One region of the Kribbella sp. NPDC000426 genome, then DNA from elsewhere that is predicted to be linked to it. Evidence: riboswitches for the same ligand, from Rfam matches in the RefSeq annotation. Region 1 holds a riboswitch; the other holds the start of a gene.

Region 1 (14,244 bases):
AGGCGGATCCGGTCGGCGCGCATGTCGACGGGTTGTGGGGCGGCGGGCCGGATGAGCGGATCCACCGGGCGTTGTCGCGGGTGCAGAGCATGCTCGGTCACGGCGCGGTCGTGTCGGTGGTGATCGGCGGCGGCCGAGGATTCGCAGAGCGCCAGACACTGATCCCCTGGGGTGACCCGCCTGTGCCGGCGAGGCCGCCCGACCAGCCCTGGCCGGGGTCGATCACCGGGCCGAGCGCTGAGCCGGGGCCGGGCAGCGGGTCCATCACCGGCACTGGGGCGAAGCGCTGGCCGGTGCCGGCGCCGACCACGATCTTCCCCGAGCCGATCCCCGCGAAGGTGTTCGCCGCGGACGGCACCCAGGTCTCGGTCAGCGCCCGCGGTGAGCTGTCCGGCGAACCGGCCGCCTTCTCCTTGCTGTCCGCCGGCGGTGCCGGCGTTCAAGTTGCCGACAGCAACAAACTCCACCCGATCACGGCCTGGGCCGGCCCCTGGCTCAGCACCGAACGCTGGTGGGACCCCGCCACCGAGTCCCGCCAGGCCCGCTTCCAGTTCCAGACCGCCGACACCCGAGCCTGGCTCTTCACCCTCCACCGAACAACCTGGCAGGCCCAAGCCACCTACGACTGATCACACGAAGTCGATGCGCATGACTGTGCGGCGGAGGGTGGGGTGGGTGAGTTGTTTGAAGCCGGCTTCTTCGAAGGCTTGGTGGGGGCCGACGTGGAGTTCGCCCCAGGTGATGGTCTTGCCGGGTTGGGTGAACATCGGGTAGGCCTCGAGTGCGCGGGCGCCGCGGCTGCGGGCGTAGGGGATCGTGGCGCGGGCCAGGTGATAGGTGAGGCCGCGGCCGCGGAAGCCTTTGCGGACCGTCATGCAGGTGACTGCCCAGACGCTCTCGTCGTCCTTGTCCTCGGAGCGGTCGGCCCACGGCACCCGCGACGTCCGCAGCTTCGGGTAGGCCGTGCGCGGCTCGACGGCGACCCAGCCGGCCGGCTCGCCGTCGACGTACGCCACCAGGCCGGTCGTCGACTTCGCGTCCGGCATGTCGCACGCGGTCTGGTCCTGGAGCCGCGTCATCCGCTCGTCCAGCGTCGAGTCCCGCCAGATCCACCCGCGGATCTTGAACCGCTGGCACTGGCACTCACCGGCGTCCGTGGTACCGAAGATCGTTTGCAGGTCTTCCCACGACGCCTCGTTCGCCGGTACGACGGTCAACTGCGACTCATCGATCACCATGCCCGCAGATTAACGCCGGTTCCGGACGACCCGCGTCCGGATCTAGGTTGATCCGTATGCATCGCAGCCGAGTCTCCACCTTTCTCATCGACGTACGGCGGGACGAGGTCGGCGCCGCCACGACGTTCTGGTCCGAGGCGCTCGGCGTCCGGACGTCGTCGCCGGAGGGCGAGCCGCAGTTCATCAGCCTGCACAACGCGATCCCCGGGTACGTCGCCGCGATCCAGTCCGTCGACGACGACCCGCGGTACCACCTCGACATCGAGACCGACGACGTCCCCGCCGAGGTCGCGCGACTGACCGGCCTCGGCGCGGTGGAGATCGCCGACTGGCAGGGCTGCCACACGCTCCGGGCCCCGGGCGGCCACCTCTTCTGCGTCATCCCCGTACACAGCGATCCGGAGCACTTCGAGCAGCATGCAACGGTCTGGAACAGCCCTTCGGTTCCGGACTAGGCTGCCAGCAGAATCCGCTGGTCAGCGCCGGATCGCGGACTAGGCTCCGAGGCATGACTGAGCTTGCGACGACGTTCCAGCAGGAAGCGGTAGCGAAGGCATATCAGCATCGGCCCCCGTACCCGGACGAGGTGTTCGACCGCCTCGAAGCCCTGATCACCGACGAACCGCGACGCGTGCTCGATATCGGCGCCGGCGAAGGCGCGATCGCCCGGCCGCTCGCCCCGCGGGTCGAGCACGTCGACGCGATCGACTTCTCCGCGCCGATGGTCGAAGCCGGCCGGGAGCGCCCCGGCGGCGACCGCTCGAACATCACCTGGCAGGTCAACGCGATCGAGACCGCCGACCTCGAAGGCCCGTACGCACTGGTGACGGCCGGCGCGAGCATCCACTGGATGCCATGGGAGGAGACGTTCGCGCGGATCGTCCCGCACCTGACCCCGAACGCCCAGCTCGTCGTCATCGAGCACGGCCCCGTCGAAATGCCGTGGTGGGACGGCGTCGTCGCAGCGATCCAGCTGCACTCGCGCAAGAAGGACCACGACCCGAAGTACAGCGTCGTCGAGGCGATCCGCGATCGCGGCCTGCTCGAGCTCAACGGCACGGTGCTGACGGCGCCCGTCACTTATCACCAGAAGGTGGCGGACTACGTGGAGCAGTTCCACTCGACCTCGAGTCTGGCGCGGGACCTGATGACACCGGAGGAGGCTGCCGACTTCGACGCGAGGGTCGAGGAAGCGGTCCGCCCGTACGCGACGGACGGCGTACTCGCGCTGAAGATCCAGGCCGAGCTCAGCTGGGGCCGGCCGCGAGCTTAGCGGCGCGCGCCTGCAGGTAGCGCTGCTCGGGAAGACTTTGCGTGAGCCGCGCAGCAAGCTCGTACGCCGAGAGCGCGGCGCCCGCATCGCCCGACAGCTCGAGTAGATGGGCGCGAACCGCAGCCAACCGATGGTGGCCCTGCAACGCAGGATCCACGTCGTCGAGCAACGCCAGCCCGGCCGCCGGGCCGTGCACCATTGCGACCGCGACGATCCTGTTCAGAGTCACCATCGGGCCCGGCGCCGTCGACTCGAGGAGTTCGTACAGCATCAGGATCTCGCGCCAGTCCGTGTCCTCGGCCCGCGCCGCCGAGTCGTGGACGGCGGCGATCGCCGCCTGCAACTGGTAGGGACCGACCGGCGCCGTCTGCAGCGTGGACGTGATCAACTCGGTGCCCTCGGCAATCGCCTTGGTATCCCACAACAGCCGGTCCTGCTCCGGCAACGGCACCAAGGCCCCTTCGCCCGTCGTACGTGCGGGCCGGCGGGCGTCCGTCAGCAGCATCAAAGCCAGCAGCCCGGCCACCTCGCCCTCCGCCGGCAGCTGAGCCCGCAGCTGCCGCGTCAACCGGATCGCCTCCGTGCTCAACTCGACCCGGTGCAGCGACGTACCGGACGATGCCGTGTAGCCCTCGTTGAAGATCAGATACAGCACATGCAGTACGGCGGCCAGCCGCTCGGGCTGCTCCGCCGCCGGCGGCATCGCGAACCGCGCGCCCTGGAGCTTCGCCTTCGCCCGGCTGATCCGCTGCCCGATCGTTGCCTCTGGCACCAGAAATGCCCGGGCGATCTCACCGGTGGTCAGTCCGCCGACCGCGCGCAGCGTGAGCGCGACCTGCGACTGCGACGTCAGCGCCGGGTGGCAGCACAGCATCAGCAACGTCAGCGAGTCGTCGACCGACGACGCGGGCTCCGGCTCCGGAGCGACCGCGACCGTCTCCTCCCGCCGCGCTCGCGCCGCCTCGCTCCGCAGTACCTCGATCCGCCGCCGCGACGCGACCGTGACCAGCCAGCCGCGCGGATTCGCCGGAACACCCTCACCCGGCCACTGCAACGACGCAGCCAGCAGAGCCTCCTGTACGGCGTCCTCGCACGAGTCGAAGTCGCCGTACCGCCGGACCAGCGCGGCCAGCACCTGCGGGGCCTGCTCCCGCAGCAGGTCCTCGATCACATGAACGCACCGAGATCGCGGACCGGACGGACCTCCACGACACTGAACGGAGCCTCCGGGATCTGCGCGACGATCTCCACCGCCCGGTCCATCGACTCGCAGTCCAGCAGGTAGAACCCGGCCAGCTGCTCCTTCACCTCGGCGAACGGCCCGTCCGTCGTCAGCGGCTTGCCGTCGCGGACCAGCACCTGCTTGGTCAGCCCCGGGTCGTCCAGCGACTCCGACGCGACCAGCTCCCCGCGGGCCTCGAGCGCCTCGTGCAGGCCGGCGTACCCCGCCATGCCTTCCTTCTTCTGCTCGTCGGACAGCGAATCCCACACTGCCCGCGACTCCGGGTTCCCGTAGATCAGTACCAAGAACTTCATGATCGGCCCTCCCGTTCCAAGGATCACTCTCGGGTATCGATCGGGTCACCGGTTCGCAGCACCCATAGCGGACAACAGGCCGCCGCGTTCTGGTATCAGGGGAAAGTCGGGGCATGCCCCGGCATGGCCGGACGTAAACCTGTCGGGGCGCCCCAGTAGAGTTACGACGGGTATCAGGGTGAGAGAGGGAGGGGTCGCGTGCCGGACTTGGAAGTGTCCGACCGGGTTTGGACGATCCCGAACGCGCTCAGCTTCCTCAGGTTGCTGGGTGTGCCGCTGTTCCTGTGGCTGGTGCTCGGCCCGAAGGAGGACGGCTGGGCGCTGCTGGTGCTGGCGATCTCCGGCTTCACCGACTGGGCCGACGGCCAGATCGCCCGCCGGATGAACCAGACCAGCCGGCTGGGCCAGATGCTCGACCCGGTGGCCGACCGGCTGTACATCTTCGCGACCGTCGTCGGCCTGGCGTTGCGCGACATCATTCCGTGGTGGCTGGCGATCGCCCTGCCGCTGCGGGACGTGCTGCTGACGCTGACCCTGCCGGCCCTGCACCGCCGCGGCTTCAACGCGCTGCCGGTGCACTTCCTCGGCAAGTCCGCCACGTTCTGCCTGCTGTACGCGTTCCCGCTGCTCCTGCTCGGCGACGGCGACTCCACCCTCAACCTGCTCGCCCGAGTGTTCGGCTGGGCGTTCGCGATCTGGGGGACCGGTCTGTACTACTGGGCCGGCGCGCTGTACTTCGCCCAGCTGCGGCACCTCGTCCAGACGGTGAAGCCGATCAAGGACGCGGCCGGGTAGACCCGTGACACAGCAAGCCCCCCAGCAACCGGCGCAGAAGCCCCGGCGCGTCGACGCGTCGATGTCGCTGCTCAACAACCTGATGGCGCACCCGATCGACGAGGGGTACGCCGTCGCCGCCCGGACCCGGCCGAAGGACGGCGCCAAGGCCTTGCGCTCCCGGCACCGGATCATGCTGGTGGCGGCCACGGTCGTGCTCGGCTTCCTGCTCGCGATCGCCGCCTCGCAGAACTACCGCAGCGCGCCGGAGGCCGAGAAGCAGCGCAACGAGCTGATCGACCGGATCAACCAGGCCGACAGCCGGCTGACCGGCCTGCGCAACCACCAGTCCGACCTGGCCGACGAGGTGCGCCGGTTGCAGGCGAGCGGACTGAGCAACGACAGCACCGGCGCCGCGCTGCAGCAGAAGCTCGACGACCTGGAGCTGCAGACCGGGGCGATCTCGGTCACCGGCCCCGGGCTGAAGGCGGTCGTCGACGACGCGAAGGACGCCGACTCCAAGGAGGGCCGGCTGCTCGACGTCGATCTGCAGCAGCTGGTCAACGGCCTGTGGACGTCCGGCGCGGAGGCGGTCTCGGTGAACGGTCACCGGATCACCTCGCTGACCGCGATCCGCGGCGCGGGCAGTGCGATCACGGTCGACTACAGCTCGCTGACCCCGCCGTACACGGTGCTCGCGATCGGGGACACCGCGACCATGCCGGCCCGGTTCGCGCAGAGCTCGGGCGGCCGCTGGGTGCAGTACCTGGTGAGCAACTTCGATGTCCGGATGACGATCACGACGGAGGACTCCTTGCTGGTGCCGGCCGATGCGACCATCGCGTTGCGCTACGCGAAAGTGGGATCGAGATGATCGCCGTACTCGGACTGGTGATCGGTGTCGTGATCGGCCTGCTGGTCGCGCCCGACGTACCGGACTGGGCCCAGCCCTACCTGCCGATCGCGGTCGTGGCCGCGCTCGACGCGGTGTTCGGCGCGCTCCGCGCGTTCCTGGACGGGATCTTCGACGACAAGGTGTTCGTCGTGTCGTTCGTCTCGAACGTGCTGATCGCGGCCCTGATCGTGTACCTGGGCGACCAGCTCGGCGTCGGCTCGCAGCTGTCGACCGGCGTGGTCGTCGTCCTCGGCATCCGCATCTTCACCAACATGGCCGCCATCCGCCGCCACATCTTCCGGGCCTGACATGACCGACGACAAGCCTGACAAGCCCGAGCAGCCGGCCAAGCCTGAGCAGCCGCCGAAGCCCGAGCAGACGCCCAAGCCCGAGCGGACGCCCAAGGTCGAGCAGGCGGCGAAGCCTGCGGTCGAGGCGCCGCAGCCGGCCGCACCGACCCCGATGCCCAAGCCGAAGACGCCCAACCTGGCGCTGCGGCGGCTCAAGGCCGGTTTCAAGCCGTCCCGCGGCCAGGCGATCGTGGCCGTCGTACTGGCGCTGGTCGCCTGCGTGGCCGTCGTCCAGGTGCGGGTGAACCGGGCCGACGACGGCTACCAGAACGCCCGCCGCGAGGACCTGATCGCGATCCTGGACGGCCTCGGCCAGAACACCCGCCGGCTGGAGAGCGAGATCGCCGACCTCGAGGAGCGGAAGAACTCGCTGTCCTCGAGCGCGGACAAGGCCCAGACGGCGCGCGAGCAGGCCGAGGCCCAGGTCCGCACCCTCGGCATCCTGGCCGGTACGCTGCCCGCGACAGGTCCCGGTGTCCGGATCACGCTGAACGACCCGCAGGGCAAGATGACCTCGAGCAACCTGCTGGACGCGATCGAGGAGTTGCGCGACGCCGGGGCGGAAGCGATCCAGATCAACGGGTTGGTCCGGGTCGTCGCCAGCACCGACTTCGTGGACGACCCGCCGGGCATCCTGATCGACGGCCAGAAGGTCATCTCGCCGTACGTGATCGAGGCCATCGGGGAGTCGCACAACCTGGCCGAGGCGGCCAACTTCCCCGGCGGCCTGGTCAGCGAGGTGACCGGTCCGCAGGTGGGCGGAACGGCGGAGGTGAACGAGCTGCCGACGGTCCCGATCACCGCCTTGCACGCGCCGCAGGAGCATCGTTACGCTCGCCCGGCGCCCAGCCCGACCAAGTAGCTGTCCCGTAGCTGTTCTCCTTGAGTGAAAGAGGAACGAAGGTGTACCCCGAAGACCTGAAGTACACGGCCGAGCACGAGTGGCTGAAGGCCGGCAGCGACGGACCGGTGCGGGTCGGCATCACCGACTTCGCGCAGGACCAGCTCGGCGACATCGTGTACGTGCAGCTGCCCGACGTCGGCAGCACGGTGCGGGCCGGCGACGCCTGTGGAGAGCTGGAGTCGACCAAGAGCGTGAGCGACCTGTTCGCCCCGGTGAACGGCACCGTGACCGCGGTGAACGAGGCCCTGGCCGACCAGCCCGACCTGGTGAACAGCGACCCGTACGGCGAGGGCTGGCTGCTCGACATCGAGGTCGAGGACGCGGCCGAGGTCGCCGCGCTGATGGACGCCGATGCCTATCAGGGACAGCTCGACCAGAGCTGATAGGTTTTGGGGCCTCAACCGCCGGTCGAGGGTTGAGGCCCCCTCATCTTGTTCCAGCACGTCACACTGTTCATACGGGGTCTATCGAAAACGTCGCCGGACACCCGGCGATCGGGAGGATCACAGCATGCCGTTCTGCAACCAGTGCGGGCACGAGAACTCCGAGGGCAGCCGGTTCTGCTCGCAGTGCGGAGCGATGCTGCCTGGCGCCGACCGCCCGGCGGCAGCACCGGCGACTCCTCAGCCGACGCCGGGCGTCACCGACACCGCGATGCTGACTCCGATCGGCGTCGAGCCGGAGCCGGAGCAGACCGGTGAACCGCTGTCCGCCGACGACGAGGCCGCCGTCGGCGCGCTGCCGGCCGGATCGGCGCTGCTGATCGTCCAGCGCGGCCCGAACGCGGGCAGCCGGTTCCTGCTCGACGTCGACGTCGTCACCGCGGGCCGCCACCCCGACAGCGACATCTTCCTCGACGACGTCACCGTGTCCCGCCGGCACGCGGAGTTCCGCCGCGACCCGTACGGCGTGAAGGTCCGCGACGTCGGCAGCCTCAACGGCACCTACGTCAACCGCGACCGGATCGACGAGGTCCAGCTGAACAACGGCGACGAGGTTCAGATCGGCAAGTACCGGCTGGTGTACTACGCCAGTGGCCAGGCCTGATCCGAGCGCCGCTGATTCCACGGCCGGAGGGCCGGCGGACGGTCGCGGCATCGGTCAGGTGCTGCAGCTGCTGCAGGCCGAGTTCGCCGACGTCACGATCTCGAAGATCCGGTTCCTCGAGGCCGAGGGGCTGGTGACGCCTGCCCGGACGGCGTCGGGGTACCGCAAGTTCAGTGCCGCCGACGTCGAGCGGTTGCGGTACGTGCTGACCGCGCAACGCGACCAGTACCTGCCGCTGAAGGTGATCAAGGAACATCTCGGCGCGATCGACCGCGGCCTGCGTCCGGCCGCCGCGGGTCCACCGGTCGCGCCGAGTTCGTTGCCGCAGACTCCCGGTCAGCCGGTGGCGGAGGATTTCGGTGCCTCGGGCACCGAGCTGCGGCTGACCCGTGGCGAGCTGCAGGCCGCTGCCGGCGTCTCGGCCGAGTTGCTTGGGGAGTTGGAGAGCCACGGCCTGGTGGTGGCCAGCGGCAACCACTATCCGGGCGACGCGATCGTGATCGCCCAGGTTGCCGCGGAACTGGCCGGGTACGGGCTCGAGCCGCGGCACCTGCGCGCGTTCCGGACGGCGGCCGATCGGGAGGTCGGCCTGATCGAGCAGGTCACCGGCCCGCGCCGTACCGACCAGACCGCGGAGCTGGCCGCCCTGACCGTTCGGTTGCATACCGCACTGGTCCGTTCTCGCCTGCCGCGTCCGTAGCCAACCCACGGGGCACCTCAGGGCTTCCCTGCGGAGTAGGCTGAAGGTGTGCGCGAAGTCGACGTGGTCGGAGTCCGGGTTGAGATGCCCTCGAGTCAGCCGATCGTGCTGCTGAAAGAGGTCGGCGGAGAGCGGTACCTGCCGATCTGGATCGGGGCCGCCGAGGCCAGTGCGATCGCGTTCGCCCAGCAGGGCATGGAGCCGCCCAGGCCGCTGACCCACGACCTGTTCGCCGAGACCATCCGGGTGCTCGGGCACACGCTCAGCCAGGTCCGGATCGTGAACCTGAACGACGGGGTGTTCGAGGCGATCCTGGTCTTCGACGACAAGACCGAGATCTCCGCGCGGCCGTCGGACTCGATCGCGCTTGCGCTGCGGACCGGTACGCCGGTGTTCTGCGCCGAGGAGATCCTGGCCGAGGCCGGGATCCCGGTCCCGGAGAGTGAGACGGCCGACGACGAGGTGGTGGAGGAAGAGGAGGTCGAGCGGTTCCGCGAGTTCCTCGACCAGGTGACTCCGGAGGACTTCGACAAGAGTTAGCCACCCGTCGATTTGCCCCGGGTGGTACAAGAGCGGCTTGGTAACGATTCGTACGGCGGTCGCGACACGCTCCCGGCTCGGTGCGGTTGTCGTTGACCCGGTTGGGGCGGCAGCTTACCGTGAAGGAGTCGTGGGGTGCTGTCACTCCACGGAGATGGCTCGTTCCAGTCGGTATCCAGGGAGGCTCAGGCGTGACACGCACCGGCGACACGGATCTGACGGCGCAGTCGACGTCCGACGCGCACGCCAAGGCTGTGGCAGAGGCTACGGCCACCGCCGGCGTCCAGGGTCTGCTGTTCGACGACGACCTGCGGCCGATGCCGGAGGATGTCGGGTTCCGCGGCCCGACGGCCTGCGCCGCGGCCGGGATCACCTACCGGCAGCTCGACTACTGGGCGCGGACCGGTCTGGTCTCGCCGTCGGTCAGGCCGGCGACCGGCTCCGGGACGCAACGGTTGTACGGTTTCCGTGACGTTCTGTTGCTGAAGGTGATCAAGCGGCTGCTCGACGCCGGGATCTCGCTGCAGCAGATCCGGACCGCGATCGCGCACCTGAGCAAGCGCGGCTTCGACGACCTGACCCAGATCACGCTGATGAGCGACGGCGCCTCGGTCTACATGTGCTCCTCGCCCGACGAGGTGATCGACCTGCTGGCCGGCGGCCAGGGCGTGTTCGGTATCGCGCTCGGCGGCGTCTGGCGCGAGGTCGAAGGCTCGCTGTCCGAGCTGCCCACCGAGCGTGCCGACGGTCACGACGACGGCGAGTCCGACGGCCACGCCGGCGACGAGCTCGCCGCCCGCCGCCGCGCCCGGATGACGGGCTGACATAGTTCTGTCCTGTGCGCCCACTCACTGCTGACTCGCTCCGCGGTGTGTGGGCGACTTTGTTGCTGCCCCTCAACCCGGACGACTCGATCGACTTCGCCCGGCTCGAGTCCCAGGTCGCCGTACTGGCGTCGTCCGAGGTGGATGGCCTGTACGCCCACGGGACGGCGGGGGAGTTCCAGACGCTGACCGAGGACGAGTTCGACCGGATCAACTCGTTGCTCGTGGCCGCGGGTAAACCGTTCCAGCTCGGCGCCAGCCACCCGTCGGCCCAGGTGCAGCTGTCGCGGGTCGAGCGAGCGGCGAAGCTGGCGCCTGGAGCGATTCAGGTGATCGTCCCGGACTGGCTCCCGTTGAACGACCGTGAGTTGCTGACCTTCTTCCGGCGGGCGGCCGAGGTGGCAGGGGACGTGCCGCTCGTGTTCTACAACCCACCGCACGCGAAGACCGCCGTCGGGCCGCGGCAGCTGTGTGAGCTGGCGCAGGCGGTGCCGAGTCTGATCGGGTTGAAGACCGCGGGTGGGGACAGGGTCTGGTTCGACGAGGCTCTGGAGTCGGGGCTGGCGATCTTCGTGCCTGGACACTTCCTGGCGAGTATGTCGTTACTCGGTGCACACGGCAGCTACTCGAACGTCGCTGCGCTGTCACCCGACGGCGCCGTACGGACCGCTCACGATCTGGACGTCGAACGCCGGATCGCCGAGTTCTTCGCGGCGCACGTCGCGCCGCTGCAGAAGCTCGGCCTGTCGAACCCGGCGCTCGACAAGTTCCTTGCCGCGGTCGGCGACTGGGCCGACGTCGGCACCCGGGTCCGCTGGCCGATGCAGTCGGCGACCGCGCGGCAGGTCGAGGCGGCCAGGCCCGCCGCCCGGAGACTCCTGCCCGAACTGTTCGCAGAATCCTGGTAACCTCGGGACTGCCGTACACAGCACTCGGGAGAGACCCGTGTCATCGGGCGCCGAAGGGGCAATTCCTCCCCGGAACCTCTCAGGCCCATGGACCGAGTGCCACAGGCGACTCTGGAGCGCGCTCGCGTGACAGAGGGGGAGGCGACCGGAAGCATTGTCAGCAACGGAGCCTCTGATGACCGAACTGTCCGCAATCTTCGCCGACCGCCACATCGGGCCACGCCCGGACGAGGTCGCGCGCATGGTGCAGCTGCTCGGGTACGCCGACGTCGACGCACTGGTCGATGCCGCCGTACCGGACTCGATCCGCTCGGCCGAGCCGCTCCGGCTGCCTGAGCCGGCCTCCGAGGTCGACGCGCTGACCGAGCTCCGCCAGCTCGCGGCCCGCAACAACGTCGCGACCTCGATGATCGGCCAGGGGTACTACGGCACGTTCACACCGTCGGTCATCGTCCGACGACTGGTCGAGAACCCGGCCTGGTACACCGCCTACACGCCGTACCAGCCCGAGATCTCCCAGGGCCGCCTCGAGGCGCTGCTGAACTTCCAGACCGTCGTCTCCGACCTGACCGGCCTGCCGACCGCGAACGCGTCGCTGCTCGACGAGGGCACCGCGGCCGCTGAGGCGATGACGCTGGCCCACCGCTCCAACAAGAAGAGCAAGTCGGACCGCTTCCTGGTAGACGCCGACTGCTTCGCCCAGACCGTCGCCGTCGTGCAGACCCGCGCCGAGGCGCTCGGCATCGAGGTCGTCGTCGCCGACACCAGCGAGGGCCTGCCGGAGGGTGACTTCTTCGGTCTCCTTGTGCAGTACCCGGGCTCCAACGGCGCCGTCCGCGATCTCAAGCCGCTGATCGAGACGGCGCACGAGCGCGACACGTTGGTTGCCGTCGCCTCCGATCTGCTCGCGCTGACGGTGCTCGACGCACCGGGTGAGGCCGGCGCCGACATCGTCATCGGTTCCTCGCAGCGCTTCGGCGTACCGCTGTTCTACGGCGGCCCGCACGCCGGCTTCATGTCCGTGCGGTCCGGCCTCGAGCGGTCGTTGCCCGGTCGCCTCGTCGGCGTATCGGTCGACGCCGACGGCGCCCCGGCGTACCGGCTGGCGCTGCAGACGCGTGAGCAGCACATCCGTCGCGAGAAGGCGACCTCGAACATCTGTACGGCGCAGGTCCTCCTGGCCGTCGTCGCCTCGATGTACGCCGTGTACCACGGGCCGGACGGTCTTCGCGCGATCGCCGAGCGGGTGCATTCGTATGCCGGGAAGCTCGCCGCGTCGCTGCGAGCGGGCGAGGTCGAGGTCGTGCACGACGACTTCTTCGACACCGTGCTCGCCCGCGTGCCGGGTCAGGCCGCCGACGTGGTCGACGCCGCCCGGCAGAACGGGATCTGGCTGCGGCTCGTCGACGCGGACCACGTCGGCATCTCCTGCGACGAGAAGACCGATGTCGCCACGCTGACGCGGGTCTGCCAGTCCTTCGGGGTGCAGTACGACGACACGCTGGGCGCCGCGGCGATCGCCGTACCGCGGACGACGGAGTACCTGACGCACCCGGTGTTCAACACGCACCGGTCCGAGACGGCGATGCTGCGGTACCTGCGCAAGCTGTCCGACAAGGACTACGCGCTCGACCGCGGGATGATCCCGCTCGGCTCGTGCACGATGAAGCTGAACGCGACGACCGAGATGGAGCCGGTCACCTGGCCGGAGTTCGCGGACCTGCACCCGTTCGCGCCGGTCGAGGACGCGGCCGGATACCTGAAGCTGATCGGTCAGCTCGAGCGCTGGCTCGCCGAGGTCACCGGCTACGCGAAGGTCTCGATCCAGCCGAACGCGGGTTCGCAGGGTGAGCTCGCCGGTCTGCTCGCGATCCGCGGCTACCACCGGGCCCAGGGTTCTGCGGAGCGCAACGTCTGCCTCATCCCGGCGTCGGCGCACGGCACCAACGCCGCCTCCGCGGTGATGGCCGGTATGAAGGTTGTCGTTGTCAAGGGCAACGACGACGGCACGATCGACCTGGACGACCTGCGGGCCAAGGCCTCCGAGCACGCGTCGAAGCTGGCGGCCATCATGATCACGTACCCGTCGACGCACGGTGTGTACGAGGAGAGCGTCCGCGAGGTCTGCTCGATCGTCCACGAGCACGGCGGCCAGGTGTACGTCGACGGCGCGAACCTGAACGCGCTGCTGGGGCTGGCCAAGCCGGGTGAGTTCGGCGGCGACGTCAGCCACCTGAACCTGCACAAGACGTTCTGCATCCCGCACGGCGGCGGCGGTCCGGGTGTCGGGCCGGTCGGCGTCGCGGCCCACCTTGCGCCGTACCTGCCGAACCACCCGCTGCTCGACCAGGCCGGTCCCGAGTCCGGCGTCGGGCCGATCAGCGCGGCGCCGTTCGGATCCGCGGGCGTGCTGGCGATCTCGTGGGCCTACATCCGGATGATGGGCGCGTCCGGGCTGACCGACGCGACCAAGACCGCCGTACTGAGCGCGAACTACGTGGCGAAGCGGCTCGAGGGCGCGTTCCCGGTGCTGTACACGGGTGAGAACGGGCTGGTCGCGCACGAGTGCATCCTGGATCTGCGGCCGATGACGAAGGAGACCGGGATCTCGGTCGACGACGTCGCGAAGCGGCTGATCGACTACGGCTTCCACGCGCCGACGATGTCGTTCCCGGTCGCGGGCACGCTGATGGTCGAGCCGACCGAGTCCGAGGACCTGGACGAACTGGACCGCTTCTGCGACGCGATGATCGCGATCCGGCACGAGATCGACCGGGTCGCGGCAGGCGAGTGGCCGGCCGCGGACAACCCGCTGGTGAACGCCCCGCACACCGCCGAATCCGTCATCAACGACAAGTGGGAACACGCCTACACCCGCGAAGAGGCCGCCTTCCCCCGCTCGGTGGACCGCGCCTCCAAGTACTGGCCCCCCGTCCGCCGAATCGACGGCGCCTACGGCGACCGCAACCTAATCTGCTCCTGCCCCGCCCCCGAAGCCTTCGAGTAGAAGACGAAGAGCAAGAGAAAGATAGGTTTGGCGTGGTGGCCGGCTCCGGCGACCGATCGACGGGTCGGACCAGGTCCGATCGGGGCACGGGGTCTGCACCGACGGGTCGTACTCGTGCTGAGGCAGGCCTGAACTGACCGCCCCGGACCAGCTTTCCGGAACATAGCTGCCAGCGAGCGCCAACTTCTTTCCGGAAAGCGACACCTCGGCCCACCGCCGACTTCGGTCTCGCAGATGTTCCACCCGAT
Region 2 (14,244 bases), on a different contig from region 1:
GCGCCGGGTGGAGACGGCGCGGACTCCCGCAATGCGATGGCGATCCACCCGGGCTGGTTCGATCGCTCACCATGTGGCACGGGTACGTCGGCGCGCATGGCCCAGCTGCACGCCCGTGGCGAGCTCGCGCTCAACACCGACTTCGTCAACGAGTCCTTCATCGGCACCCGCTTCACCGGCCGCCTGATCGAGGAAACAACCGTCGGCCCACACCCGGCTGTCGTCCCCACCGTCACCGGTCGGGCCTGGATCACCGGCACCGCCAACTACCTGCTGGACCCCGATGACCCGTTCCCGACCGGCTTCGTGCTCTAGTGCCAGATCGAAGCGAGCTCGACAACCTCGAGCTCGCCGAGAGTGCAGTCCGCTCCGGACGCGGTGAGCGTCAGCCCGAGGTGACCCGGCTGCACACAGGCCGTCAAAGACGCCTCACCGTCGTTCGCAAACACCTCGACCGACGTCGTATCCACGACGATGTCGAGCTTCCTCACCTCGCCAATCGTCGGCTGCTCCGCCACGGTGCCGGTCTGTCGTTCGGCCGCGGGGGCGTGCGGGTGGTCGGGCGGGAGTAGGGCGATGCTGCGGGAGGTCACGCTGACTTGTGTGCCGTAGATGTTGAGGGTCAGGGTGCCGGCTGGTGCGAGGGTGACGTCGCAGGTGATGCGGAGCAGCGGCGATGCCGTGCCTAGCTGCCACGGGCTTCCCGGTGAAAGGACTCGGGCGGGCCAGTTGTGCCGGGTCCGCGAGAGGCGTTCTAGTTCGGGCATCGGCTTGCGGAACATCCGCAGGCCGGCTGCGGTGCGGTGCAGGGTCAGGTCGCAGGGAATGCTTACCTGTTGGTTGAACGGCATGTTCGGGTAGCGGCCGCCGCGCATCCAGGCGACCTGGACCCGGCGAGGAGCCGTCCCGCTGCCCGCAGCCCAGCTCTGGGTTGCGTAGAAGTGTGGTCCGCCGTCGACCTGCAACTGTGCGGTCTCCTCGACGAAGAACTTCCCGTCGAAGGAGCCGATCGAGTACCGGCCGTCGCCGCGCACGAGGACCCACCGCGTCTCGTCCGAGCCATCAACTCCGAGCTCGAAGAAGTCCGGGCATTCGAAGCTGTCCGAGATCGAGCTGTCCAGCGACTCCCAGTGCAGCAGGTCGTCGGAGCGCAGCAGCTGATAGCGATCGTCGCCGTACAGCACCATCACCCACTGTGCACGCCGGTGATCGCGGAACACCATCGGGTCCCGCTCCGGCAGGTCCATGATCGGGTTGCCGGCGTAGTGCGTCCAGGTCCGGCCGCGATCCAGGCTGTACGAGACGCACTGCGACCGGTTGTCGTTGCGCGACCAGAAGGCGACCATCGCCGGACCGTCGCCGTGCGCCGCGAGACCTGAGGTGTTGTCGACGTCCACGACGCAGCTGCCCGACTGCACGCCGACGTCGAGGGACTCCTCGAAGAACGCCGGCTCCAGCTCGGTCCAGTGCACCAGATCGTTGCTGACGGCATGGATCCAGCACTTGTTCCAGCGCTGCGCGAACAGGTGGTACTCGCCGTCGTGGAAGACCAGCCCGTTGAGGTCGTTGAGCCAGCCCTCCTCGCGTTCGACCGGGTTCAGCCGGTGCATCGCAAACTGCCGGGCGGTGAAGTGGAGCTGTGGTCGCAGAGCTTCCCGGTACAACGGGGATTTCGCGACCACGACGGCCGGCGTCGAGCTCAGGACGATGTCGCTCACGCGGACATAGCCCCACTCGCCGTCCGCTTCGTCGACGACCTCCAGGTGGGCATCCTGGCCGAGCCAGTCGGTCAGGTCGAAGGTCGCCGCATGCAGGCGCTCGGTGGCGCGGCCGGTCTCAGAGCGCACCACCCGCCCGTTGACGACGACGTTCAGGCAGGTTTTGTACTCGTAGTCGCCGCCGCAGATCTGGAAGTTCAGGTACGGCTGGGAGACGACGAACGGCGCCGAGACCAGCCGCCCCGGCGTGGACGTGGTGAAGTCGCCGATGACGACATCGGCGGAGAGGCCGGTCACGGGGCGTCAGCGGTGGAGCTTGCCCTGCCAGCCGGTGGGCACGTTGCCGCCCGGGACCGGCTGGTTCTCCGGGTGGGCGACCGGCGGGGCCAGCTCGGGGCCGTTGTAGTACTCGGCCTCGCCGTAGTGCCAGAACCAGTCCTCGCCCGGTTCGAAGCTGCGGACGATCTGGTGACCGGTCTCGGCCGCGTGGTGGGAGGCGTGCTGCTCGGGGGAGGAGTCGCAGCACCCGATGTGACCGCACTCCGCGCAACGGCGGAGATGGAACCACCAACCGTCGGCTGCCAGGCACTCGACACAGCCGGTGCCGCTCGGAGGGACAGAACTGTCGATGCCCGGGATTCCAGAACTCGCCGTCATACCGCACATCCTCGCCCGTCCCCGCTCCCCTCACAAGCAAGGCCCTACTCGGGCCAGGCGGAGTTCTTGATGACGTCGACGAAGTCGGTGTGGTGGAAACCCGGGACGAAGTGTTCGAGGACGTCGGACTTGACGTTGCCGAACGTCGTCTCGGGCCGGTCCCGGATGCCCTCGGTGAAGGCGGCGAGGATCTGGTTCTTGAAGTCCGGACGCGGGTGCGCGGCGACGACGGCATCGCGCTCCGCGTCGGTGATCACGTCGTACCCGAGGCCGAGGACGTCGAGTTCGACGCCGCGGGTGACGAGCGCGACCTCGGCGGGGAGGTGGAGCGGGATCTCCGGCGTCGTGTGCAGCGCGATGGCCATCCACACCCGGTCGGCTGCCTCGCCGGTGACGCCGTGCTCGTGGAGGAAGCGCCGGGCCTCGTCGGCGCCGTCGATCTCGAAGCGCTGGTCGATCCGGCGGTAGCGCTCGGTCAGGCCGAGGTCGTGGAACAGTGCGCCGACGTATAGCAGCTCGGCGTCGTACTCGAGGTCCTTGCCGCGGAGGGCGCCGAACAGGAACACCCGGCGGGAGTGGTCGAACAGCAGCGGGGACGCGACGTCGCGGACGAGTTCGGTGGCCTCGCGAGCCAGGGCGCTGTCGGGGATCCGGATCCCAGCGATGGTTTCGGTCATGACTCCAGGTTCGCGGTGCGGGTTACGCTGCTGCCATGTCCAATTCGCCATCTCAACCACAGATTCGGACACACCGAGTCGCGTTCGTGGTGTACGACGGGGTGACGCTCCTCGACGTGAGCGGACCGCTCGAAGTGCTCCATCAGGCCAATCGGGGCGGCGGCCGGTACGACACCGTGCTGGTGTCCGCGTCGGGCGGACAGGTGACGACGGCGTCGGGCGTCGTACTCGCGGGGGTGATCCCGGTCGCGGAGGTGGGTGCGGTCGACACGGTGGTCGTAGCCGGTGCCGATCACCTGGTCGAGGCTGTGCCGACCGAGGTGGCCGGGCTGACACGGGCGCTTGCGGACAGGGCTGAGCGGGTGGCGTCAGTGTGCAGCGGGGCGTTCGTACTCGCGGCCCTCGGCTTCCTCGACGACCGGCGGGCGACGACGCACTGGCGGCACGCGGCCGCGATGGCGCGGCAGTACCCGAGGGTGGACGTCGAGCCGGATGCGCTGCACATCACCGACGGGCGGTACGTGACGTCCGCGGGCATCAGCGCCGGCATCGACCTTGCGCTCGCTCTCGTCGAGGCTGACCACGGCCCCGACCTCGCACGGGCAACCGCTCGCGAGTTGGTGGTCTTCCTGCAGCGGCCGGGTGGGCAGTCCCAGTTCTCGACAGCATTGGACACCCCACCGGCTCGAAGCGATCCGCTGCGGGCGGTGGCCGAGGCCGTGGTGGCGGATCCCGCGGGCGACCACACCCTGCCGAACCTTGCGGCATCCGCGGCCGTCAGTCCGCGGCATCTGACTCGTCTGTTCCAGAGCGAGTTCCAGACCACGCCAAGTCGCTGGGTCGAGCGAGTGCGTCTCGACCGGGCTCAGCAGTTGCTGCTCGACGGCCACAGCATCACCAAAGCAGCTCGGCTCAGTGGGCTTGGCAGCGACGAGACCCTGCGACGTGCGTTCGCGAGACATCTCAGCATCACGCCGACGGAGTACCTTCGCCGCTTCCAGACAGCGTGAGCCTCAGCGGACGAGCCGCACCGGCTGGCCCGGCCTCAGCTGTGCGCAGGCGTCCAGGTCGGCGTCGGCGACGTACGCGATGACCGGGTAGCCGCCGGTGACGGGATGGTCGGCCAGGAAGATGACCGGCGTGCCGGACGGCGGGATCTGGATGGCGCCGCGGGCCATGCCTTCGCTCGCCAGCTCGCCGTCCCGGGCGCGTTCCAGCGGCTCGCCGTCGAGGCGTACTCCGACGCGATTGCTGTTGCTGCTGACCTGGTAGGTCTGCGAAAGCAGCGACTCCCAGGCGCCGTCGGTGAACCAGTCTCGTCGCGGGCCCGCAGTCACGCGGAGCGCCACCGTCCCACCGGCCGGATGTGCGACTGGAGCCAGGTCGACCCCGGGCATCGGTTCGACGTCGCGACCGACCGGGAGCGTCTGACCGGCCGTCAGCGGCGCGGGTCCAAGGCCGGACAGCAGGTCGGTCGACCGAGAGCCGAGGACCAGCGGTACGTCGATGCCGCCCCGGACCGCCAGATACGTCCGCAGACCCGTAGTAGGCGGACCGAGGCGGAGCACTTGGCCCGCGCGCAACGTCGCGGGAGCATTCAGAGGTACGCCGGTGCAGGGCGCGCCGGTCATGGCGACGACCAGGTCCACATCGGCGTGGATCACCAGTCCGCCGAAGGTGACCTCGAGCGCCGCCGCGCCGGGGCGATTGCCGACCAGCCGGTTCGCGAGCTCGTACGCAGACCGGTCGCAGGCACCCGACGCCGGTACGCCGAGTGCCGCCTGACCCGCCCGCCCGCGGTCCTGGATTGTTGCCAACGGCCCCGGTTCGAGAACGGTCAGGCTGCTCATCCACGACCCGCGTCGACGAACCGGACCCTCCGGCCCGGGTGGAACAGAGCGGCCGGATCACGCTCCTGGTCGAAGATCTTCGTCGTAGTGCGACCGATCAACTGCCAGCCGCCGGGGGATTCGCGCGGGTAGACGCCGCTGAACTCCCCGGCCAGCGCGACCGCCCCGGTGGGGACCTTCGTCCGGGGTGACGACCGGCGCGGAACGTCCCAGTTGCCGGTGGAGGTCAGGTAGCCGAACCCCGGGGCGAAACCGCAGAAGGCGACGGTCCACTCGTCGGCGGTGTGCCGCGCGATCACGTCGTCGTCGGAACAGCCGAGGATCTCGGCGACGTCGCCCAGATCGGCGCCGTCGTAGATGACGGGGATGTCGATCAGATCGCCGGCCGTCCGGCTGTCCCGGGTCGGAGTCACGTCATGCAGCGTGCGCGTCAAGGTGGCGAGGTCGCCGGTCGTGGTGACCAGCACGGTACGGGCGGCCGGGACGATGTCGACGACATCCGCCGGGGCGTCGGCCGTCAGCGCGGCGTAGTACCCCAGCACCTCGTCGAGATCGTCCAGCTCGACCAGCAGCGCCCGGTCGCCCGCCGGGAGGATTCGCATCAGCCGGTGAACGGGCGCAAGGTGACGCCCGCTCCCTCCAATGCGCCACGGACCCGCCGAGCGATGTCGACGGCGCCAGGGGTGTCACCGTGCACGCAGATAGAAGTCGGGTCGACCACCAGCGAGCCACCCGAGCTGTCTCGGATGGGCTGCCCGGTCGCCATCGCCGTACACCGGGCTGCGATCTCGTCGGCGTCATGCAGCACTGACCCAGCCTCGCGTCGCGACACCAGCGTCCCCTCGGGCGTGTACGCCCGGTCGGCGAAGGCCTCGTGCACAGCCGTCAGCCCGGCCTCCTCCGCGAGCCGCAGCCACACCGAGCCGGGAAGACCGAGCACAGGCAGGGTCTTGTCGTACTCCGCGACCGCGGTGACCACCGCGGCCGCCTGCTCCGCGTGGTGGCCGATCGTGTTGTACAGCGCGCCGTGCGGCTTCACGTACCGCACCTTGTCGCCCGCGATCCGGGCGAACGCGTCCAGCGCACCGATCTGGTACACGACCTCGTCGCGCAACGCGGCCGGCTCGATGTCGAGGAAGCGCCGTCCGAAGCCGGGCTTGTCGGCGTACCCGACGTGGGCGCCGATCGCGACGCCGCGCTCGACCGCCCCGGCCGTCACCCGGCGCATGATCGACGGATCGCCGGCGTGGAACCCGCAGGCCACGTTCGCGCTGGTGACAACGTCGAGCAGGGCCGCGTCGTCGCCCATCGACCAGGAACCGAATCCTTCACCCATGTCCGCGTTGAGGTCCATGCGGCCACCTCCCTCGACCGAGCCTAGAGATTGTTCAACAATCCTGCAAGAGGCTTGTTCTACTTTTCCTGACCGCCGCGGTGCGGGATGATGCGGAGATGAGTACGGGTGGGGCCGAGACCGAACGGCAGGCGTGGCTGCGAACTGTCGCCGCCGACGTCGCGCGACTGGACCGGAGCAGTTCCGCGGAGCGGGCCGCCGACATCCTTCGTCGCAGTATCACCGAAGGCGCGTTGCCGCCCGGCGCCCAACTCTCCGAGATCGAGCTGACCGAGGTCCTGGAGGTCAGCCGGAACACCCTGCGCGAGGCCTTCCGGCTGCTGACCCACGAGGGACTGCTCGTCTACAAGCTGCACCGCGGAGTCTTCGTCCCCGAGCTGGACGAGCACGACGTCATCGACCTCTACCGACTCCGCCGGGTCCTGGAGGTGGACGTCGTCCGCGGACTCGCCGACCGCGACCCGGAGCTGCCGGCCAGCCGGCTCGAGCCGCTGCAGGACGACGTCGAGGCCGCCGAGGCCGCCGCCCGCGCGGACCGCTGGCCGGTCGTCGGTACGGCGAACATGCGCTTCCACGAGCACCTGATCGGGCTGGCCGACAGCTCCCGGATGGACGCGATGACCGGCCGGCTGCTCGCGGAGTTGCGGCTCCTTTTCCACGTGATCGCGACCCCCCGCGAGCTGCACGAGCCGTACATCGAGCGGAACCGCAGGCTGTTCGAGCTGCTCGAGGCCCGCAAGTACGACGAGGCCGCCGCCGACCTGCACGAGTACCTGCTGCACTCCGAGCAGGCCATCCTCGCCGCCTTCCGATCCCGCTAGCCGATAAGGGCTTGCGCCGCCCGGTAAGTACCTGAGTTGATGAGCTGACAACGTCAGCTGCAAAGGGGAGCTCGCTCATGTCCGATGACGCCCGGACCGAAGAAACGCCGAAGTCGTACCGCCCCATCGACGCCAAGGGGTTCCGGGAGTTCATCTCACGTGGCTGGGGGCCGGTGGACCGCTCGGTTTCGGTGCCGGAAGGGCTCGCCGAGGCGGCTGCCGAGCACCGCCGCAAGCTCGCCGCGGCGCTGCCGGGTCGGCGGATCGCGCTCGCGGCCGGCCGGGCGCCGGTCCGGTCGAACGACACCGACTACCAGTTCCGCGCCGACAGCGACTTCGTCTGGCTGACCGGTTGCCAGGCCGAGGGCGCCGTACTGGTGATCTCCGGCGACGGCGACGCGACGTTGTACCTGCGCGAGACGGCCGGCCCGGACGAGGCGGACTTCTTCGCGAACGCGCGTGACGGCGAGCTGTGGATCGGCCCGGTGCCGGGCCTGAAGGACTGGTCGGACGCGCTGCAGATCGCCTGTCGCCCGCTCGAGGAGCTGCCTGCGGCGGTGCGCGGCGCGGTCCCGTTCATGCTCTCGGTGCCCGGCGTCGAGCCGATGCTGGACGCGCTGGTACGGACGTCGCCCACCGACGGCAACGCGTTGCGGCAGACGCTCGCGGAGCTGCGCCGGATCAAGGACGACTGGGAGCTCGACCAGCTGCGGGAGGCGGTCGCGGCCAGCGTGCTCGCGTTCGGCGACGTGGCGAGCGAGCTGCCGGAGGCGATCCGCGGCGGTGGCGAGCGCTGGCTGCAGGGCACCTTCGACCGGCGCGCGCGGACCGCCGGCAACGGCGTCGGGTATGCGTCGATCGTTGCTGCCGGCAACCACGCGCCGGTGCTGCACTGGGTCCGCAACGACGGCCCGGTGAACGAGGGCGACGTGATCCTGCTGGACGCGGGCGTCGAGACGCGCACGCTCTACACCGCCGACGTGACCCGGACGTTCCCGGCGACCGGCGAGTACACCGCTGCGCAGCGGCAGGTCCACGACCTCGTCCACAAGGCCCAGCTCGCATCGCTCGAGGCGGTCAAGGTCGGAGCGCCGTACCGCGCCTTCCAGTACGAGGCGCTGCGGGTGCTGGCCGAAGGGCTGCGGGACTGGGGTCTGCTCGAGGCGTCGATCGACGAACTGCTCGGCCCGGACGGCCAGCAGCACCGCCGCTACATCGTCTGCGGGACCGGCCACTACATCGGCCTCGACGTCCACGACTGCGACGCGTCCCGTCCGGAGGCGTACTTCGCCGGCACCATCGAGGCCGGTATGGCGCTCGCGGTCGAGCCGGGGCTGTACTTCCACCCGAACGACGAGACCGTGCCCCCGGAGCTGCGCGGCATCGGTATCCGGATCGAGGACAACGTCGTCGTCCACGCCGACCGGCTGGAGATCCTCACCGAGGACCTGCCGATCACCACCGACGGCCTGGAGCAGTGGACCAGGTCACACCTGAAGTAATCAAGCGATCGCTCAAAATTAACCGTCACAACCGGTAACACTCGCCCGCCCAGCACGATGTACAGAGCGGGGGAGGGTCGAACTCGGCCGGGCGCGTGGCTAGTGGGGGGCCGCGTCCCACGCGCCAGGCCGAGGCGGCCCCGACTGGGGCCAGGGGGGACCCAGCATCCCTGGGTACGGGGAGTAGTCATCATGAACCTACGGGTGCGAGTAGTGCACTACGGCAGCCGGCACTGGTACGCCGACATCGACGACGCCGACGATCCGCAGCCCGACGATCCGTTCTGGTTCGTCGACAACTGCCGGACCCAGGCGCAGGCACTGGAGACCGCTTGCGGCGAGCTTCGGTTGATGACGGGCCGGCTGGTCCGCGGGGACCAGCTCGACCGCGTCCTCGAAGTCACCGGCGTACCGGTCTGAGTTTCAGCCGGCCGGCGGTACGGCGGCGCAGCTGCTGCCGCGCCTCCGTACCTCACGCGCGATCAGGTAGTCGTCGATCGCGCCCTGCATGCACGGGCTCGAGGTGTAGCTCCCGTGTCCCCAGCCCTCGTAGGTGAGCAGCACTCCGGACCGGCCGAGCTGACGCTGCACGCTCTGCGCCATCCGGTACGGCGTAGCCGGGTCGTGGATCGCGTTGGCGAGCAGCACCGGCGTCTTGAGCCCGTGGACGTCCAGCACGTGCTGCGGGTTGTTCGCCTTCGGTGCGCCGAGACAGATCGACACCGCCATCAGCTGACCCGGGTAGCGCATGTCCCGGTTGTCGCGGGCCAGCCGCTGCAGGTGTGCGGCGTACTCGCGGTAGTCCTTGACCGGGAGGTTCCAGTCCTGACAGAAGACCGCCAGTGGGTACTGCGCGAGTCCGCTGGGCACGGCGGACGCTGACGGGGTCTCGAGGTCCTTCAGCGTCTGAGCCAGCACCCTCCACTGTGGGTCGTAGAGCAGTCTGAACACCTTGAAGCTCAGCTTGAACGGATCACTCGACCGGGCCAGCAGTCCGGTCCACAGCGCATGGATGTCCTGCCCGTGCAGTACGCAGTCCGCCGACGAGTCGCACCACTTCACGAACTCGTCGAACGAGTCCTGTGCTGCGGCCGCCTGGACGTCGAGGAACGACTTCGTCGTCGGCGAGCCGTGGTCGATCACGCTCTCCACCACCATCGCCCGGACCCGGTTCGGGTACGTCTCGGCGTACTGCGCTCCGAGCAGCGTCCCGTACGAGCTGCCGTGGAACGAGATCGTGGACTCACCCAGCGCGCGGCGTACCGCGTCGAGGTCGCGGACCGTCTGCCAAGTGTCGATGTGGTCGTACAGCGGACCGGTGTGCTCGCGGCAGTCCGTCGCCAGCTGCCGGTTGTAGCTGATCGTCGCGGTGAACCCGGCCTTGCTGGTGATGATCGGCGACGGCTGCTTCGCGAGCAGCGCTGCCGAGCACTGCACCGGATTGCTCCGGGCCACGCCCCGCGGGTCGAAGCTGACGATGTCGAAACGGTCCTGCAGATCCGCGCTGAACCGGCTCATCCCCGTCTTGATCCGGTCGACGCCGGAGTCACCGGGCCCGCCCGGCCCGAACACGAGCACGCCGACCCGCCGGCCCTTCGCAGTACGCCGGGCGATGGCGAGGTCGAAAGTCGGTCCACTCGGCTTCCGCCAGTCGACAGGCAGCCGCAGCGTGGCGCATTGCGAGCCCTTCACCAGCGCGGGATCGTCGTCCCCCTCCGGTTGGCAATCGGCCCAGCGCACGCGGCTGGGAACAGCGGAGGCGTTGGTCGTCAGCCCGGCGGCCGCGACACCGAGTACTACAGCGCCGGTCAGGGCGCGTCGGATGAACTTCATGCGAACGATCCTTGGGCAATCGCTTGCTGCCCGGCATCAGGGACGAGCCCCGCCTGACCCCGGTCGCGGTCTGGGGGCTTGCTGGGGTACCGTCCACAGCAGCAGTCAATTCAACAGCCGCATGAACCCGTGCGGGAGAGTCCCGGGCCGAGTAGACACTGAACCGGGCGCCGTAGGAGCAACTCTCCCCAAGAATCTCTCAGGCACCTTCACCGCACGGGCGAGGCACCTCTGGAAGACCTCCCGTCTGACAGAGCGGGGAGGACACCAACGGTCAACGGCGACCGGAAGGAACCTCCACACGATGGCGATCAGCGTCTTCGACCTGTTCAGTATCGGGATCGGCCCGTCGAGCTCCCACACCGTGGGACCGATGCGCGCCGCCCGCACATTCGCGCTCGGCCTCGCCGACGACGGCCTGCTGGCCGCGACGACGACCGTCCACGCCGAGCTGTTCGGTTCGCTCGGTGCGACCGGGCACGGCCACGGCAGCAACAAGGCCGTCCTGCTCGGCCTCGAGGGCGCCGACCCCGAGACCGTCGCCACGCACTCGGTCGACGCCCGGGTCGAGACGATCCGCGAGCGCGGCCGGCTCGTGCTGGCCGGTGAGCACGAGATCGCGTTCGACGAGAACGCCGATCTGGTCATGCACCGCCGCCGGACCCTCCCGTACCACCCGAACGGGATGATCTTCGTCGCCCGCGACGCGGCCGGCGCAGTACTGCGGGAGCGCACCTACTACTCGGTCGGCGGCGGATTCGTCGTCGACGAGAACGCCGCGGCCGGCGATCGGATCGTGCCGGACACGACTCCGCTCAAGTACCCGTTCACCACCGGCGCGGAGCTGCTCGACCGGTGCCGCGAGTCGCAGCTGTCGATCAGCGAGGTGATGCTCGCCAACGAGCTGGCCTGGCGGACCGAGGAGGAGATCCGCGACGGCCTGCTGCGGATCTGGCAGGTCATGCAGGACTGCGTCCGCGAGGGCTGCGAGACCGAGGGCATCCTGCCCGGCGGGCTGAAGGTGCCGCGCCGGGCGCATGCCCTGCACAAGAAGCTCAGCCAGGACCCGTGGTCGGTCGATCCGCTCAAGGTGATGGACTGGGTCAACCTGTTCGCGCTCGCGGTCAACGAGCAGAACGCGTCCGGCGGCCGGATCGTCACCGCGCCGACGAACGGTGCCGCGGGCATCATTCCCGCCGTACTGCACTACTACCGGCGCTTCGTGCCCGGGGCGAGCGAGGCCGGTGCGGTCCGGTTCCTGCTGACCGCCGGCGCGATCGGCGTGCTCTACAAGGAGAACGCGTCGATCTCCGGCGCCGAGGTCGGCTGCCAGGGCGAGGTCGGATCCGCCTGCTCGATGGCCGCCGCCGGCCTGTGCGAGGTCCTCGGCGGTACGCCGCAGCAGGTCGAGAACGCCGCCGAGATCGCGATGGAGCACAACCTCGGCCTGACCTGCGACCCGGTCGGCGGCCTGGTGCAGATCCCGTGCATCGAGCGGAACGCGATGGCGTCGGTGAAGGCGATCAACGCGGCCCGGATGGCGATGCACGGCGACGGCGTCCACGTGGTGACACTCGACAAGGTCATCAAGACCATGCGGGAGACCGGCGCCGACATGAAGATCAAGTACAAGGAGACGTCCCGCGGCGGCCTCGCCGTCAACGTCATCGAGTGCTAGTTACCAGGGGACCGTCCCGTGCAGGCTCAGGTACTGCGCGGTCGGGCCGGTCTGGTCGATCTGCGCGAGCCGGACGATGATCTCCGCACCCTCCTCGATGGTCTGGTAGCCCCTGTAGCCGTTGAACTCGGTCGCCGTGTAGCCCGGGTCGACGGTGTTGATCCGCAGGTTCGGCAGCTGCCGCGCGTACTGCACCGTCAGCATGTTGAGCGCTGCCTTCGAGGCGCCGTACGCCGGGGCAGGCACCCAGACGGGCACCGTGCTCACGACGTCCGGATCCGCCGCGGTGGCGATCGAGCCGAGGCCGCTGGAGACGTTCACGATCACCGGGTTGTCGCTGCGCTCCAGCAACGGCAGGAAGCGGTGGATCATCCGCACCGGGCCGTACACGTTCAGCTCGAAGACCTCCCGGAAGATGTCGGCGGTGAGGTGCTTGACCTCGTTGAGCGGTCCGGGGATGCCGGCGTTGTTGATCAGTACGTCGAGTGACTCCAGCTGCGACGCGGCCGCGTCGACGGACTCGTCGCTCGTGACGTCCAGCTGCAGGTACTGCGCTCCGAGGTCCGCGGCCGCCTGCTTGCCGCGCTCGGGGTCGCGGGCGCCGAGGTAGACAGTGTGTCCCGCCTTGATCAGCTGCTTGGCGGTTTCGTACCCGAGGCCTCTGTTGGCCCCGGTGATGAGTGTCGTGGTCATGCCTTCACCCTCCTGCCGCCGGCACCGCCCAGGTAGTACCCGCGATGTCCTAGGGAATGGCAGTACCAGGCTGTCGGAGCGCCGGCGCGGAATACTGGGGGCATGGCAGAACTCGGTAGGACGCTGCACGCCTGGCGCGACCGGGTGACCCCGGAGCAGGTCGGACTGCCGGCCGGCGGGACCCGGCGCGCGCCGGGTCTACGGCGCGAGGAGCTGGCCCAGCTCGCCGGGTTGTCGGTCGACTACATCGTCCGGCTCGAGCAGGGCCGGTCGGATTCACCGTCCGTGCAGGTGCTGACCGCGCTGGCCCGGGCGCTCCGGCTGTCCGATGCCGAGCGCAACCATCTGTTCGCGCTCGCGGGCGAGGTCGAGCCGTCGCCGGGCCGGATCTCGACGTACATCCCGCCCGGCGTGCAGCGGATCGTGGACCAGCTCGACGGCGCACCGCTGTGCGTGTGCGACGCCGCCTGGACGGTCATCAGCTGGAACCCGCTGTTCGCCGCGATGATCGGCGATCCGTCCGAGTGGCGCGGTCGCGGCCGCAACATCATCTACAAGCAGTTCATGACGCCGGGCGACCGCGTCGTCCAGACCCCGGAGCAGCAGCGGGACTTCCGGATCGCGATGGTGACCGATCTGCGGGCGTCACTGGCGCGCTACCCGCACGACGCCGACCTCCGCGGGCTGATCGACGAGCTCCGTGCCGGGCACGAGGACTTCGCGCGGCTGTGGGACCAGCCTGTCGTCGGCTTCCACCGATCCGAGCAGAAGATCATCAGGCATCCCGAGGTCGGCACGTTCACGATCGACTGCGACGTACTCGCGGTGCCGGGCAGCGACCTGCGCATGGTCGTGTACACCGCGGCGCCGAATACGGAGGCGGCCGAAAAGCTCCGGCTGCTGTCGGTCATCGGCCTGCAGGCACTGACCTGAGCAATCAGCTAACGCCTTGCATTCCTACGGTTGCGTAGCCGATCCGGAATTACTGGAATGTGAAGTTCTTTCGTGGAATTTCTTCCAAGGGCTGTTTCAATCGACTCTTCGAACGATAATCTCCCGGTCTTGTGAGCCCCATCTCTGCCTCGGCGTCCCGCCGTCCGCCCTGGCAGAATCCTCGGCGCCGTCGTCAGGCCGCCGCCGGCGCCGGTGTGCTGCTGTTCGGCTGCCTCGTGCTCGGTCTGCTCTCGTTCTGGAGCCGCGGCCCGCAGCCCACCAGCCCGGTCGCGGGGATCGAGCCCGGCCGGCCGACGCAGAATCTGCCGGCGATCCCGCGCACCGCGTCGCCGTCCGCCGGGACGACGCCCACCGCCGTACCGACCTCGTTGCCGACAGCAACCAGGCCGGGTGAGGTCCTGCTACCGACCGGCATCACGACCACGGGCTACCCCGCGATCACCGCCGGTACGCCGACCCCGCAGATCGTGGAGACGACCGGGCCGACCACGGTGGTGACCGAGCGGC

What was found. A riboswitch is a leader RNA that binds a small molecule or an ion and turns the genes downstream of it on or off. The one in region 1 is predicted to bind glycine.
Region 2: another riboswitch for glycine. It lies ahead of ABT313_RS44540 (L-serine ammonia-lyase); the one in region 1 lies ahead of gcvP (aminomethyl-transferring glycine dehydrogenase).

What each region holds. Positions count from the first base shown of each region.
Region 1 is NZ_JBEPDK010000008.1:374,278-388,521, forward strand. Features, by position in the region: gene ABT313_RS36315 (DNA polymerase Y family protein) at 1-629, shown strand, start outside; gene ABT313_RS36320 (GNAT family N-acetyltransferase) at 630-1,238, opposite strand; gene ABT313_RS36325 (VOC family protein) at 1,295-1,693, shown strand; gene ABT313_RS36330 (class I SAM-dependent methyltransferase) at 1,747-2,511, shown strand; gene ABT313_RS36335 (RNA polymerase sigma factor) at 2,486-3,682, opposite strand; gene ABT313_RS36340 (YciI family protein) at 3,679-4,047, opposite strand; gene clsA (cardiolipin synthase ClsA) at 4,246-4,842, shown strand; gene ABT313_RS36350 (DUF881 domain-containing protein) at 4,847-5,695, shown strand; gene ABT313_RS36355 (small basic family protein) at 5,692-6,024, shown strand; gene ABT313_RS36360 (DUF881 domain-containing protein) at 6,026-6,928, shown strand; gene gcvH (glycine cleavage system protein GcvH) at 6,970-7,353, shown strand; gene ABT313_RS36370 (zinc-ribbon and FHA domain-containing protein) at 7,481-8,017, shown strand; gene ftsR (transcriptional regulator FtsR) at 8,004-8,717, shown strand; gene ABT313_RS36380 (bifunctional nuclease family protein) at 8,766-9,257, shown strand; gene ABT313_RS36385 (MerR family transcriptional regulator) at 9,575-10,081, shown strand; gene ABT313_RS36390 (dihydrodipicolinate synthase family protein) at 10,096-10,989, shown strand; glycine riboswitch at 11,005-11,094, shown strand; gene gcvP (aminomethyl-transferring glycine dehydrogenase) at 11,165-13,996, shown strand.
Region 2 is NZ_JBEPDK010000015.1:44,530-58,773, forward strand. Features, by position in the region: gene ABT313_RS44480 (proline racemase family protein) at 1-315, shown strand, start outside; gene ABT313_RS44485 (glycoside hydrolase family 32 protein) at 312-2,015, opposite strand; gene ABT313_RS44490 (UBP-type zinc finger domain-containing protein) at 2,022-2,375, opposite strand; gene ABT313_RS44495 (HD domain-containing protein) at 2,420-3,052, opposite strand; gene ABT313_RS44500 (GlxA family transcriptional regulator) at 3,088-4,062, shown strand; gene ABT313_RS44505 (5-oxoprolinase subunit C family protein) at 4,066-4,902, opposite strand; gene ABT313_RS44510 (5-oxoprolinase subunit B family protein) at 4,899-5,504, opposite strand; gene ABT313_RS44515 (LamB/YcsF family protein) at 5,504-6,256, opposite strand; gene ABT313_RS44520 (GntR family transcriptional regulator) at 6,355-7,077, shown strand; gene ABT313_RS44525 (aminopeptidase P family protein) at 7,155-8,579, shown strand; gene ABT313_RS44530 (hypothetical protein) at 8,772-8,999, shown strand; gene ABT313_RS44535 (alpha/beta fold hydrolase) at 9,003-10,412, opposite strand; glycine riboswitch at 10,535-10,637, shown strand; gene ABT313_RS44540 (L-serine ammonia-lyase) at 10,717-12,090, shown strand; gene ABT313_RS44545 (SDR family oxidoreductase) at 12,091-12,783, opposite strand; gene ABT313_RS44550 (helix-turn-helix transcriptional regulator) at 12,886-13,716, shown strand; gene ABT313_RS44555 (hypothetical protein) at 13,848-14,244, shown strand, end outside.